Regions from separate parts of the Caulobacter sp. GW821-FHT09B08 genome, predicted to be linked through region 1. Evidence: predicted binding sites of a transcription regulator. Region 1 holds the regulator's gene; the other holds the start of a gene.
What was found. Region 1 encodes LexA, which represses DNA repair genes until DNA is damaged. Its sites were predicted from a motif close to ATGTTCNCNANNTGTTCT; they were not measured.
Positions count from the first base shown of each region.

Region 2: AC07OA_RS23615 (ATP-dependent helicase) is a predicted target of LexA. The motif match lies at 2,575-2,592, and genes of this name have one in related genera.

Region 1 covers NZ_JBWKPL010000006.1:15,429-21,889, forward strand. The annotation lists gene AC07OA_RS17025 (VOC family protein) at 1-491, shown strand, start outside; gene AC07OA_RS17030 (methyltransferase family protein) at 527-1,123, opposite strand; gene lexA (transcriptional repressor LexA) at 1,266-1,970, shown strand; gene AC07OA_RS17040 (energy transducer TonB) at 2,060-2,446, shown strand; gene AC07OA_RS17045 (FkbM family methyltransferase) at 3,036-3,812, opposite strand; gene AC07OA_RS17050 (GFA family protein) at 3,912-4,337, opposite strand; gene AC07OA_RS17055 (ComEC/Rec2 family competence protein) at 4,371-6,461, opposite strand, start outside.
Region 2 covers NZ_JBWKPL010000011.1:61,462-67,922, forward strand. The annotation lists gene AC07OA_RS23610 (MOSC domain-containing protein) at 1-166, opposite strand, end outside; gene AC07OA_RS23615 (ATP-dependent helicase) at 163-2,574, opposite strand; gene AC07OA_RS23620 (hypothetical protein) at 2,708-2,908, shown strand; gene AC07OA_RS23625 (hypothetical protein) at 2,920-3,156, shown strand; gene AC07OA_RS23630 (ribbon-helix-helix domain-containing protein) at 3,153-3,368, opposite strand; gene AC07OA_RS23635 (Coq4 family protein) at 3,498-4,274, shown strand; gene AC07OA_RS23640 (LysR substrate-binding domain-containing protein) at 4,340-5,257, opposite strand; gene AC07OA_RS23645 (hypothetical protein) at 5,351-5,515, shown strand; gene AC07OA_RS23650 (AraC family transcriptional regulator) at 5,527-6,405, opposite strand.

The DNA.
Region 1 (6,461 bases):
CCGTCAGCGCCGAAGACCCCCAGGGCGCGGCCGAGTTCTTCGCCGACCTGATGGGCGGCGTCGTCGTCGACTTCCCGCCGAACCCCGGTAGCTACATGGTGTTCAAGGCCGACGGCCGCGGCACCGCCCTGGAGATCTATCCGGCCGGCTGCGTCATGGTCGCCAACGGCGAGCCCGGCACGGTGTTCGTGCGCCAGCCGGAAGGCGCCGACCGCCGCTCGCCCACCCACTTCGCCCTCAGCGTCGATATGGCGGAGGTCGATGTCCTGGCCCGCGCCCAGGCCAAGGGCTGGGACGCCTTCGTCTGCGATCGCGGCGGCCACTTCCACGTGGTCGAGATCTGGGTCGAGAACACTTGGCTGGTCGAGATCCTGCCGCCGAACTTCGCGGCCGAGTATCTGGGCTTCGCCAATGCGGTGACCCAGTTGGCCGACCCGAACACGGCGCTGGACTCCCACCAACCGCAGGCCAAGACCCTGGAATTGGCCTGAACGGGGAAAGGGGCGGCTCGGCGAGTCGCCCCGCCCTACCAGACGAACGGAATCAGCGCCGCCTTGCGCTTGCGGTAGGCCCGGTGCTCCTCGCCGAATCGGGCGGTCAGGGCCGCGTCCTCCACCCGGATCCGCCAGCCGAAGGCGATCAGACCGGCCAGGAACAGGACCAGCACCGACAGCCAGTTGCCCAGGCCCAGCCCGAAGCCGACCAGGGTCGTCAGGCTGCCCAGATAGGCCGGATTGCGCACGATGCGATAAGGCCCCGTGGTGATCATCCGGTGCCCATCCTGCAGATGCACTGTCACCCGGAAGAAGGCGCCCAGGGTCAGGATGGCCCAGAGCCGCAGCGCCAGGCCGCCCCAGATCAAGACCAGCGCCAGGGCCCGCAGCTCGGGCTTCCAGGCGACGATCCGAGCAAATTCAACGGCATGCGAGACGTAGAAGGCGGCGAAGACCCCGGCGACGATCACCAGCACCACGGCCCGCAGGCTGCCCTTGTCGGCGCTCGCCCCGCTGGCCGCCCGCCGGTCGCGCAGCCAGACCCAGGTCTCGAACAGGCCGAAGACCAGGTAGCTGCCCCAGAAAGCGCGCGGCCAACCGGCGTCCAGGATCCAGGCATGATCGATCAAGACAGGCGCTCCCCGCGAGGTTGCAGGCCTCGCAAGCTACAGCGAACAAGGGTCGTCTCGTCAACTTGACATTAACGAAGAACACCTAGAGAACATTTACAGAGGTTAGCGGTTTGTTCCGCGACGACTGGCGAGGCCGGACATGCTTACGCGCAAGCAGCACGAGCTGCTGATGTTCATCCACGAACGGATCAAGGAGACCGGCGTCTCCCCCTCCTTCGACGAGATGAAGGAGGCGCTGGACCTGGCGTCCAAGTCGGGCATTCACCGGCTGATCACGGCGCTGGAAGAGCGCGGCTTCATCCGCCGCCTGGCCCACCGCGCCCGCGCGCTGGAGGTGGTCAAGCTGCCCCAGCAGGCCACGACGGCGTCGCCACCCAAGGGCCGAGGAACCTTCAAGCCCCAGGTGGTCGAGGGCGGCGGTCAGGCCCCGTCCCTGCCCGCTCCGGCCATCGCCGCCGACAACACGCGCGAACTGCCGATCCTGGGGCGCATCGCCGCCGGCACCCCCATCGACGCCATCCAGCACGAACGCGAGCGCCTGCCGGTGCCCGAGACCATGCTGGGCGGTGGTGAGCACTACGTGCTGGAGGTCCAGGGTGACTCGATGATCGAGGCCGGCATCCTCGACGGCGACTACGTCATCATCAAGAAGGGCGACACCGCCAACAGCGGCGAGATCGTCGTGGCCCTGGTGGGAGAGGAAGCCACCCTCAAGCGCCTGCGCAAGAAGGGCGGCTCCATCGCCCTGGAAGCGGCCAATCCCAAGTACGAGACCCGTATCTTCGGCCCCGACCAGGTCGAGGTGCAGGGCAAGCTGGTAGGCCTGATCCGCCGCTACCACTAAGGACGAGGCGGCGTCACCCTAACCCAGGGTTGACGCCTCTCCACCAGCGCGCTTCAGTCGGCCCAGGCGCACAAAGCTTGGGGGAGCGGATGCTGTCGTTGATCCTTATGTTGCAGGCGACGCCGGCCGCCCATCCGACCCCGCCGGCGAACGTGCTGCGCGTCGAAGACGTGGCGCTGCGTTCGGATCCCGAGGCGATCAAGCGCTTCTATCCGCGATCCGCGATCCAGGCCGGCCTCTCCGGCTGGGCCTATGCGACCTGCGCCATCGACCCCACGGGCCGACTGAAAGACTGCGACCTCGCGCGCGTCACCCCCGCCGACCAGGGCTTCGAAGCCGCCACCCAGCAGGTGCTTTCCCGCGTAAAGGTCCACGGCAGGGACAAGCACGGCGCCGTGGTCGCTGGCCGCCGCCTGTGGGTGGAGCTCCACTACAGCTGGGGCAACGCCCGAAACCACGGGATCGACGTCAACTGAGGCGGCCTCGCGCTCCAGGGCCGATGTCGACCAACACAGCCCTTTGCTCGCGGTAGTGATCTGACTGTCCGTAACCAGTGGCCAACTTCGGCTTTCGACCCGTTGCGGAACTCGGCAGCGTCGGCTCTATGGTCGCATATGCGCTACCTGTTCAGATTTGGATTTGAGAGCCCCGATGAGTTCGCCGCCAATCGTGACGGCGGCTGGGATGATGAATCGTTTGGATCGATGCCCCTTCGGCCGACGCAGCGCTGTCTTGGGGGCAGTCGATAGCTGAGCGCTTTGTTGAGAAGCTGTTCGAGTTGGCCAATGCCGAGGGTTACTCGTGGCAGGCCCGAGGGTTCGCCAGTTGGATCGAGGGCGAGGCGTCCGTGCTGGAATGGGCGCGAACGTCGTCTGAGGTTTTCGCAACCGACTACGGCCAGATGCCCGATCTAGCGGCGCTTGCCGCGTTGCGCTCGGAGTAAGCCAAGCAACGTCCGCTCCCCGCCCGTTGGGGACGGCCGGAAGGTCCGCTGTCGGGGGTCCCCATTCGATTTAGGGGTGGGGGGTGCAACCCGGACGCTGCCCTAGGGCGGCGGACCTGGCGTCACCGGGTCGCCAGAACGTCGTAGTGCGTGCCTGATCGCACCTTCTTGAAGTTCGAAAACCCTTGCGCCCTGAGAGCGCCTTCTATGTCCGCCGGGTTAACCCAGCTCTCGTCGACCTCGTAGAACACCGCCTGGATATCCGCGACAAACGACGACGCCATCAACTGCTCGATCACCAGAGCCTCGTGCCCCTCGGTATCCACCTTCACAATGATCGGCAGGGCTTCGATGATGTGTTCGGAAATGGCGTCGCCCGTCCGCACCTCGATCTGCTGGTACGAACTGCCGTCGGGCTTGTGGTGGATCGACGCAGCCCCGCTGTGTGCAGCACTGACTGATATCTGGAGCGTCTCGTCTGACGAGGAGATGCCATAGTTGCAGGCAATGACGCGAGTTGCGCGGTTTAGCCCAATGTTGTCCTGCAAAAGCTGGAACGTAGCCCTGACAGGTTCAAACGCGACTGCGCGAACGCAGTATCTGTTCTTCGCTGCGACCAAGGCATAGAGCCCTTGATTGGCTCCAATGTCTAGAAACACGAACTCGCTTCGCTGATTTCGAAGAAGATCGGACAGGAAGCGCCCATAGGACCCACGCACACAGTAATTGAAGGTGGTGTCACCCCAATTTGCCCGCATCCAGATTCCGTACTCCGACCGGACAGCTTTAAGTTTAAGCGCTCTGCTTACAGCTAGGTTTACTGGCCTGCGGATGTGCATCACAGCCAACTTGCCGGCGCCGACGAGGCCATGCTTCTTGACTGCCCGGAATAGCCTCATTGTGCTCTCCCACTACGCGCAAGCGTAGCCTTTCGGTTGAAAGGTACAATCCTACCACATAGAAGAGTGGCTCTGCTCGGAGGGCCGGGTTGGCTGGGCCTAGGTCGCCATCCCCGCCGGCCGGTTCTCCACATATTGCGGCACGTTCAGCGGGAGCATCCACGGTTCGCGGCGCTTGACCCAGACTTCGTACTGCGGAGCGAACTGGCCGGTTTCGTCCAGGCCGCCCAGGTGGATCTCGATCTCGCCGTCGCCCTGCCCGTCCTCGAGCCACGAGGCCGTCGTCCAGAAGAGGGGCGAGCCGCAGGTCGCGCAGCCGTGGCTGACGCCGTGCCCTTCGCCGATGGCCCAGGGCTGGGTCGCTCCCTCGATCCGCACCCTGTCGACCCGGAAGACGACGAAGGCGTTGCAGGGCGCGCCGTGGCGCTTGCGGCAGGTCAGGCAGTGGCACAGCCCCACCCGCAGCGGCCCGCCGCTGGCCACGTATCGCACCGCTCCGCAGGCGCAGCCGCCTTGCCGTTCCATGCCCGTCTCCGCGTCCGTTCCCCGACCTAACGCCTAACTGTCCGCCAGGTCCCGCCCGGAGCCCGTCCACGGCCGCACGCCCCGCAGCGGCTGAGCCCAGACGATCCACCAGTCGCCGTCGCGGCGATAGAGTTCGGCCGCGCCGCCCGCCTCGAAATCGGCGGCGTCCAGCACCACGCGGTCGCGGCAGGCCGGCGGCCGGACGGGCGCCCAGCCGCGCACCACGACGATCTCGGCCCGTGCGCACATCGCCGCCAAGGTTTCCCAGTCCGGCGCGGCCTTGGTCCACGACAGGGCCAGGGCAACCGGCGCGCCGGACGCGGGCGCGCAGGAGCGGCGGTCGCAGGCGTAGAACCGGCTGGGCGTCGCGTCGGCCGGCACGGCCAGGCCTCGCCGCCGGCTCCACAGCTCGGCTCCGAACCGGCGGGCGTCGGGACGCAGGAGCACGGCCTCCCTGCCCTGGCGCACGGCCGCCGTGGTCCCGTCCGGAGCGATCCAGACGTCGGGCGCCGGCGGACGCGGCCACAGGGCCACCGCCAGGGCGAGCGGCAGGCCCAGCCAGCGCAGCCGCCCGCGCCATAGGCACAGCAGCATCAGCCCCACGAACGCCAGGGCCAGGGTGAACGGCGGCCCGCTGGCCACCACCTGCTGGGCCCCGCCGAGCCCCGCGAAGCCCTCGGCGATCCGCATCATCGCCCCGATGCCCAAGCCGGCCACGGCCAGGAACGGTCGGCCCAGGCCGAACGGTTCAAGCGCCGCGCCGATGGCCAGGAACGGCATGATCACGAACGACGACAGCGGCGCGACCATCAGATTGGCAGGCAGCCCCCAGACGGCCACGCGGTTGAAGTGCTGCATGGCGAACGGTCCGGTGGCCATGCCGGCCACGAAACTGGCCCCGATGCTGACCGCCAGCCAGCCGGCTCCGCCCTGGATGGCCCGGATCCACCAGGGCGTGGAGATCTCCCGCACCGGACGCGGCCAGGCCTCGGCCAGGGCTACGAGGGCGGCGGTGGCGGCGAACGACATCTGGAAGCCGGGTGCCCCGGCCGACTCGGGCTGCACCGCCAGGATGATCAGGGCCGCCATGGCCAGGCCGTGCAGGGTGATGGCCTGGCGGTCGAACAGAATGGCGGCGAAGGCCACGGTGGCGGTGATCGCCGCGCGCAGGGCCGGCGGCGGCGCACCGGAGATCACCAGATAGGTCCCCACGGCCGCCAGCCCCGCCAGGGCCGCGACCTTCTTGCCCGGAACCCGCAGGGCAGCCCACGGCCAGGCGGCGATCCCGACCCGCACCAGGCCGAACAGGAAGCCGCCGACGATGGCCATGTGCAGGCCCGAGATCGACAGGATGTGGGCCAGGCCCGAGGCGCGCATGGCTTCGGTCTGTTCCTTGGTGATCCAGGCCTCGTGACCCGTGACCATGGCCGCGGCGATCCCGCCCTGCTCCACGCCCATGTCCTGGACGATGCGGCTGGCCAGCCGCCAGCGCAGGGCGTTGACCGCCATGGCCAGGCGCAGCCGCCAGGGCGGCGGGTCCAGGTCGGCGGGCCGGGCCTCGCCGATGGCGAAACCGACGCCGCCCACGCCGTGGAACCAGGCGTCGCGGGCGAAGTCGTAGGCGCCCGGTGCGGCCGGCGGCGGCGGCGGTCCCAGCATGGCCCGCAGGCGGATCGCCTGGCCCGGCGCGGGCACGTCGTCGGCGTCGACCGTGACCCGCACCCGCTTGGGCGTGTCTTCGGGCGCCAGACGGCTGATCTCGACCGGGGCGATCAGCAGGCGCGGCCCGCCCGCCCCCGGGCTGACCACGTCGACCACGAAGCCCTCGATGGTCATCACCGCCCGCTCGCCGCGCAGGATCGGCGCGGCGACGGCGTCGGACCTGATCTTGCCCGCCAGCGCCCCGGCCGCCAGGAAGGTCGCCAGCACCAGGAGCACGGACACGCCTTGGCTGGAGCGACGCCCGACCGCCCAGGCCAGAACCGCCAGCCCCGCCGTCGCCAGCCACCACACCGACGGCTCGGCCTTCAGCTCCAGATAGCCCGCCGCGCCCAGGCCGAACGCCACCGGCGACCACAGCATCCAGCGCTCGCGATTGGCGCCGATCTCGCGCCATAGCGAGGC
Region 2 (6,461 bases), on a different contig from region 1:
AGTGGTCGCCGACCAGTCCGGCTTCACGGGTGATGTCGACGGCGTCCAGCGCGGTCAGCGGCGCCTTGCGGGCGGGCCGCACACCGATCCAGGACACCACGCCCGGCCGCATGGGAGCGGCCATCAGCCGGGCCAGGGGAGAGTCGGGGTTGAGACCCCGGCTCACGCCTTTTCCACAAAGCTGTCGATCACCTTCTTGTCGCCGGCCTTGTCGAACGACACCGACAGCTTGTTGCCCTCGACGCCCGTGACCTTGCCGTAGCCGAACTTGACGTGGAACACCCGGTCGCCGCGCTTGTAGGCGCTGGCGGCCGAACTCGCCGAGACCGCCACCAGCCGGCCCTCGCCCTCGATGGGCGCGGCGCGGGCGGCCGAACCACCGGCTCGCCAGGTCGGCGTCGGACGCTCGCCGAAGCCGGAGGCCCGGTCCTGGGCGCGCTTCCAGCCGGGGCTGTCGTAGCTGCCGGCGGTGAAGGTGCTGGTGCCAGGATCGTCCCAGCGCGACGACACCGTCTGCTGCATGCCCGGACCGCCGCCGTAATAGCCGGTCTCCGAGGCCGCATCGACGTGGGCCAGGGGCAGTTCGTCGACGAACCGCGAGGGCAGTTGCGACGTCCAGCGGCCATAGACCTGGCGGTTGGCCACGAAGCTGATCCGCGCCTCCTCGCGAGCGCGGGTGATGCCCACATAGGCCAGGCGCCGCTCCTCCTCGAGGCCCTTCTCGCCCTTGTCGTCCATGCTGCGCTGGCTGGGAAAGACGCCTTCCTCCCAGCCGGGCAGGAAGACCAGCGGGAACTCCAGCCCTTTGGCCGAGTGCAGGGTCATGATCCAGACCGCGTCGTCGCCGGCGCCCTTGTCCAGGTCCATGACCAGCGACACGTGCTCCAGATAGGCCTCCAGCGTGTCGAAGGCGCTCATCGACTGGACCAGTTCCTTCAGGTTCTCCAGCCGCGTCTGGCTGGTGGGACCCTTGTCCAGGCGCAGGGCGTCGGTATAGCCGCTCTCCTCCAGCACCTGCTCCAGCAGGCGCTGGTGCGGGATCACCGTGGCCTGCTGGCGCCAGCGGTCGAGATCACGCAGGAAGTTGGAAAGCGCCGTGCGGGTGCGAGCCGGCAGGTCGTCGCCGCCGATGATCACTCGCGCCGCCTCGACCGTGGAAATCCCCTCCAGCCGGGCGATCTGCAGCAGCTTCTGCACCGAGGTGTCGCCGATGCCGCGCTTGGGCGTGTTGACGATCCGCTCGAAGGCCAGGTCGTCGTCGGGTGACTGGATCAGGCGCAGATAGGCGTGGGCGTCGCGGATTTCGGCGCGCTCGAAGAAGCGCGGGCCGCCGACCACCTTGTAGGGGATCTGCAGCATCACGAACCGCTCTTCGAAGGCCCGCATCTGGAACGAGGCGCGCACCAGTATGGCCATGTGGCTGTACTTGCGGCCGGCGCGCTTGGCCTTCTCGATCTCGTCGGCGACCATCCGGCTCTCGGCCTCGCCGTCCCAGACGCCGCTGACCTTGACCTTCTCGCCGCCCTGTTCCTCGGTCCAGAGCGTCTTGCCCAGGCGGCTCTTGTTGGAATTGATCAGCCCCGCCGCCGCCGCCAGGATGTGCTCGGTGGAGCGGTAGTTGCGCTCCAGCTTGATGACCTTGGCGCCCGGGAAGTCGCGCTCGAAGCGCAGGATGTTGTCGACCTCCGCGCCCCGCCAGCCGTAGATCGACTGGTCGTCGTCGCCCACGCAGCAGACGTTCTGGCGGCCCTGGGCCAGCAGGCGCAGCCACAGGTACTGGGCGACGTTGGTGTCCTGGTACTCGTCGACCATCACGTACTGGAAGCGCCGCTGGAAGTCGGCCAGCACGTCGGGGTTGCTGGTGAAGATGGTGATGTTGTGCAGCAGCAGGTCGCCGAAGTCGCAGGCGTTCAGGATGCGCAGCCGCTCCTGGAACTGGCGGTAGAGGGTGATGCCCCGGCCGTTGGCGAACTCGCCGGCCTCGCTCTGCGGCACGCGGTCGGGCGTCCAGCCGCGGTTCTTCCAGGTGTCGATCAGCCCGGCCAGGGCGCGGGGCGTCCAGCGCTTGGCGTCGATGTTCTCGGCCTCGATCAGCTGTTTCAGCAGCCGTTCCTGGTCGTCGGTGTCGATGATCGTATAGCTGGACTTCAGCCCCACCAGCTCGGCGTGGCGGCGCAGGATCTGGGCGGCCACCGAGTGGAAGGTGCCCAGCCAGCGCAGGCCCTCGGCCTCGTCGCCGATGATGTGGGTGATCCGCTCGCGCATCTCGCGGGCGGCCTTGTTGGTGAAGGTGACGACCAGCAGCTCCCACGGGCGGGCGCGGCCGGTGGCCAGGATGTGGGCCAGGCGGGTGGTCAGGACGCGGGTCTTGCCCGTGCCCGCGCCAGCCAGGACCAGCACCGGGCCCTCGGTGGCCTCGACGGCCGCGCGCTGCTCGGGGTTCAGCCCGTCCAGATAGTTGGCGACGGCATGGCCCTCGGGCCCGCGCGGGCGGGCCAGGTCGGAAATGCGCGGAGCGGGGAGGTCGCCGGGGAAATCGCCGAAGGGCGGGGTTGAGTCGAAGCCTTGAGACATGGAACATATGTAGCACAAAGTTCGCCGGGCTTAAGCCCTCGCGCCCATCCGTCGCGGTTAGGGCGCGCCCGCGCCGGAACCTCGCCCGACGCCTCCCGTTTGTTCGGCGGGGATGGAAACGCGGGAGAACACAGTGGCTGAAGGTTCCAATACGAGCGGGGGCGGCAATACGGGTCTGGCGTTCATCATCGGCGCCCTGGTGGTGGTCGTGGCGGTGATCGCCTTCTTCGTCTTCACCGGCGGCATGACCCAGAAGAAGAGCGTCGACATCAACGTGAAAGCGCCGCAGCTGGACGCGCCCAAGGTTCCGGACGCGCCCAAGCCGGCCGGCTAGGGGAGGGCGCGATGGCGCGTCACGACCTTCGGCCGCAGCACGTGGGCCTGGCGGGGCTGACCCTGCTGGGCGTGCTGCTGCTGATCGCCGTCCTGGTGATCGGCGGTTGGCGCTCGGGTTTGCTGTCCGTGAAGTCGTCGGACCTGGCGATGCGGTTGCCCGCCGCGCCGGGCCTGCCCAAGCGCGGGGCCGATCCGGCGCCCGTGCCCTTGCCCAAGCCCGGTCCGGGCGTCGCCGCCGACGGTTAAGCGCCCGCCTGCGCGTGAAGCAGGGCATAGACGCGGCAGGCCGAGGCCAGCGGCCGCTCGCCGCGACCGGCGTCGATGCGTTGGATCAGGCTGGCGATGCTGATGCGGTCGGCGCTGGCCGCCCCTTGCAGCACGGTCCAGAACTCGGGCTCCAGGGCCAGCGAGGTCGCGTGGCCGGCCAGGTTTATCGAACGTTTCTTCAGACTGCCCATCATGCCCGTCCCCAGGTTGCGGCCCGCTTCCATGTTTCTGAACGCATGTCGCGGATCGGGCGTCGCTGAATTCCCCTTGAATAAAGATGACGCCATGTCATCTTTAGGGGCGCAGCAGGAGCATGCCCGATGATCGCAGCCACGCAAGGGTTTGGTGAGCAAAAGGTCCGCCAACCGATGCGGAACCGTCGCGACGCCTTCAACCTGCAGCCTTTGCGGGCGTTCAAGGCCGTCCGGCGCCTCATCGCCGACAAGGAAGACACCGCCCAGGTGTTCGAGATCATGCGGGCGCTCTCGGGCCGCGCGATCCCCCGGGGCTACCGCCGCCTGCTGAGCACGCCGGAGGGCGGCCGCATCGCCTACGAGCGCGACGAGTTCGCCGAGCGGCTGTCGGACCCCGCCTGGTTGGCCCAGTTCTCGCCGGGCACTGTCGGCGCGGCCTATCGCGACTTCATCGCCCCGCGCGGCCTGTCGGCCGAGGGCCTCGCCGAGGAGAGCCGCAAGGTGCCGGAGGCCGATGTCGACGCCGCCCACCCGCTGGCCTGGTACGCCCGGCGCATGCGCGACGTGCACGACGTCTGGCACGTGCTGACCGGCTACGGCACCGACGCCCTGGGCGAGGTGTGCGTGGTGGCGTTCTCGTACCAGCAGACACGCAGCCTGGGCTTCGCGGTCATCGCCCTGGCCGGCGAGCGGCAGATGCGCAAGGCCAAGGTGGGTCAGCCCTACGGCCAGGCGGTGCGTGAGGCGCGTCGCAACGGCAAGGCCGCGGCCTGGCTGCCGGCGGTGGACTATCCGGCCCTGTTCGCCCTGCCGCTGGACGAGGCCCGCCGCCAGCTGAAGATCGCGCCCAACACCACCTACCAGGCCATTCCGCCGCAATATCGCGACCGTTTCGCCGCTTAGATCTCTTTGTTTTTACGCGTTTTCTTCAGGCGAACCGGTTTCCACTTCGCTCGAAAACGCTTTGGCTAGGCGTCGCGATAGCGGGCGATCAGCGGGTCGGCGGCGGCCTGGGCCAGGACCCAGTCGCGGAAGGCGGCGATCTTGCGCACGCGCCGTCGCTCGCTCGGATAGGCCAGCCAGTAGCCGCCCCCGAAGCGGGCGACGATGTCGAACGGGGCGACCAGCCGGCCCTGGGCGATCTCCTGGGCGAAGAAGATCGGCGAGCCCAGGGACAAGCCCTGATCGGCCAGGGCCGAGGCCACTTCCAGCGCCTGGGCGTCTGCCGAGAGGCGGGGCGGGGCGTGGTCGTCCTGGACGTCGACCCCCGCGGCCTCGAACCACGCCGCCCAGAAGTTCGGCGCGCCGATGCGCGGCGCGCGCAGCACGTCGGCCGGCGTGGCCAGGCCGCCGATCCGCTCCAGCAGGGCCGGGGTGCACAGCACGGTCTGGGCCGAGGGGATCAGGAAGTGCGCCTCCAGACCCGGCCACTCGCCCGAGCCGGCGCGCAGGGCCAGGTCGAAGTTTTCGCGCTGCAGGTCCACGACCCGGCTGGAGGCGTCCAGGCGCACCGCGATCCGGGGATGCGCGATCTGGAAGCCGCCCAGGCGCGGCGCCAGCCAATGGCCGCCGACGCTCTGGACCGTGGTGATCGACAGCACGCCCTCCTCGGCGTCGACCAGGTCGGACACCGCCGCGCGCAGCAGGCTCATGGCCTCGCTGGCCGCCCGCGACAGGCGCTCGCCGGCGGGGGTGAGGGCCACCTCACGGGGCAGGCGGACGAACAGCGCCTGGTCCAGGCGCTGCTCCAGGGCCTTCACCTGCCAGCTGACCGCCGCCTGGGTGACGCCCAGCTCGTCGGCGGCGCGGGTGAAGCTCTTCAGGCGCGCGGCGGCCTCGAAGATGCGGATGGCGCTGAGCGGCAGGGTCGCGAGGATGTCGGCCATAAGTAAAGCTTATGATTACCCAAGGAGGCCGCGTTTGTCATCCATAGGGTGAAGGCGGAAATTCCTCGTCGTTGAATGCCAAGGAAGGCGACGATGATGGACGAAGTCCTCAAGACCCATAAGGAAACCACGTTCGGCTGGGTGCTGGCGCTTCAGGAGCTGGTGGCGCGGCGCCGGGCCGGGCTGGTCCGCCGGGCGCGGGTCCAGGCGGCCGAGGCCAAGCGGACGGCGCCGCGCCGCCACCTGGCCCCGCGTTAGGGCGACCGCGCCTACTTCAGCGGCAGGAACAGCTCCGCCGCCGTGCCCTGTTCGGGCTCGTCCAAGAAGAAGCGCTGGCAGTAGATCGGGAAGTCGCGCATCTCCTCGCTGCTGGCCGGCAGCCAGTCGCGGTAGAGGTAGAGGGCGGCGGGCTCGAGATTGTGGGTGTCGCCGGTCACCCGCAGCACCGCGCAGCGCCCGCCGGGGATCTCGCCGGCCTTGACCGTTTCATCCCCCTCGACCGACTGGCCGGCGCCGAGGCCGATGCAGAGGTCCATGCTGTAGTCGGCGAGATCGGCGGGGCGGCGCTCGGAATGCCAGATGTTGAAGGTCGGATTGGTCTTCGGCGACATCCCGGCGGCTTTGCGCCAGGCGATGAAGCGCTGGATGGTGGCGTCGAGGGTCTCGGGATCGCCCCGGTGCTCGAAGATCGCCACGCGGGTGGAGGCGACGTCGCGGAGGGTCACCTGGTCGGGGGTGAAGGTCGTCTGCATGAGCTTGCTCCTGGCAATGTTGAGAGGCTTGAAGGCCTGGAGCCACGGGACCCAATCGGGCGATTTCCGGAAACTGGACGGCGACTGCTGAAACCTTTGCCGAAAGGCGCGGGCGAAGGCGTCGGGCGTCTCGTAGCCGGCGTCCAGGGCGATGTCGGTGACACTCTGCCCCTGCACATCGGCCAGCCGCTTGGAAGCCCGTTGCAGGCGGGCCAGCTGGACGTAGCGGTGCAGCGAGACCCCGAAGGTCGCCTTGAACTGTCGATGGAAATGGAACTTGGAAAACGCCGCGACGCCGGCGACCGCCTCCAGGTCCAGATCGTCGTCCAGATGCTGGTCGATGTGGTCCAGCACCCTCCGCATCCGGGCATGGTAGTGATCTAGCGCCGTCGTCATCGTCCTCGTCCCTCGTGGCGCTCTCAACTAGGCGCGCGGGGACCCTTCACGCTCGA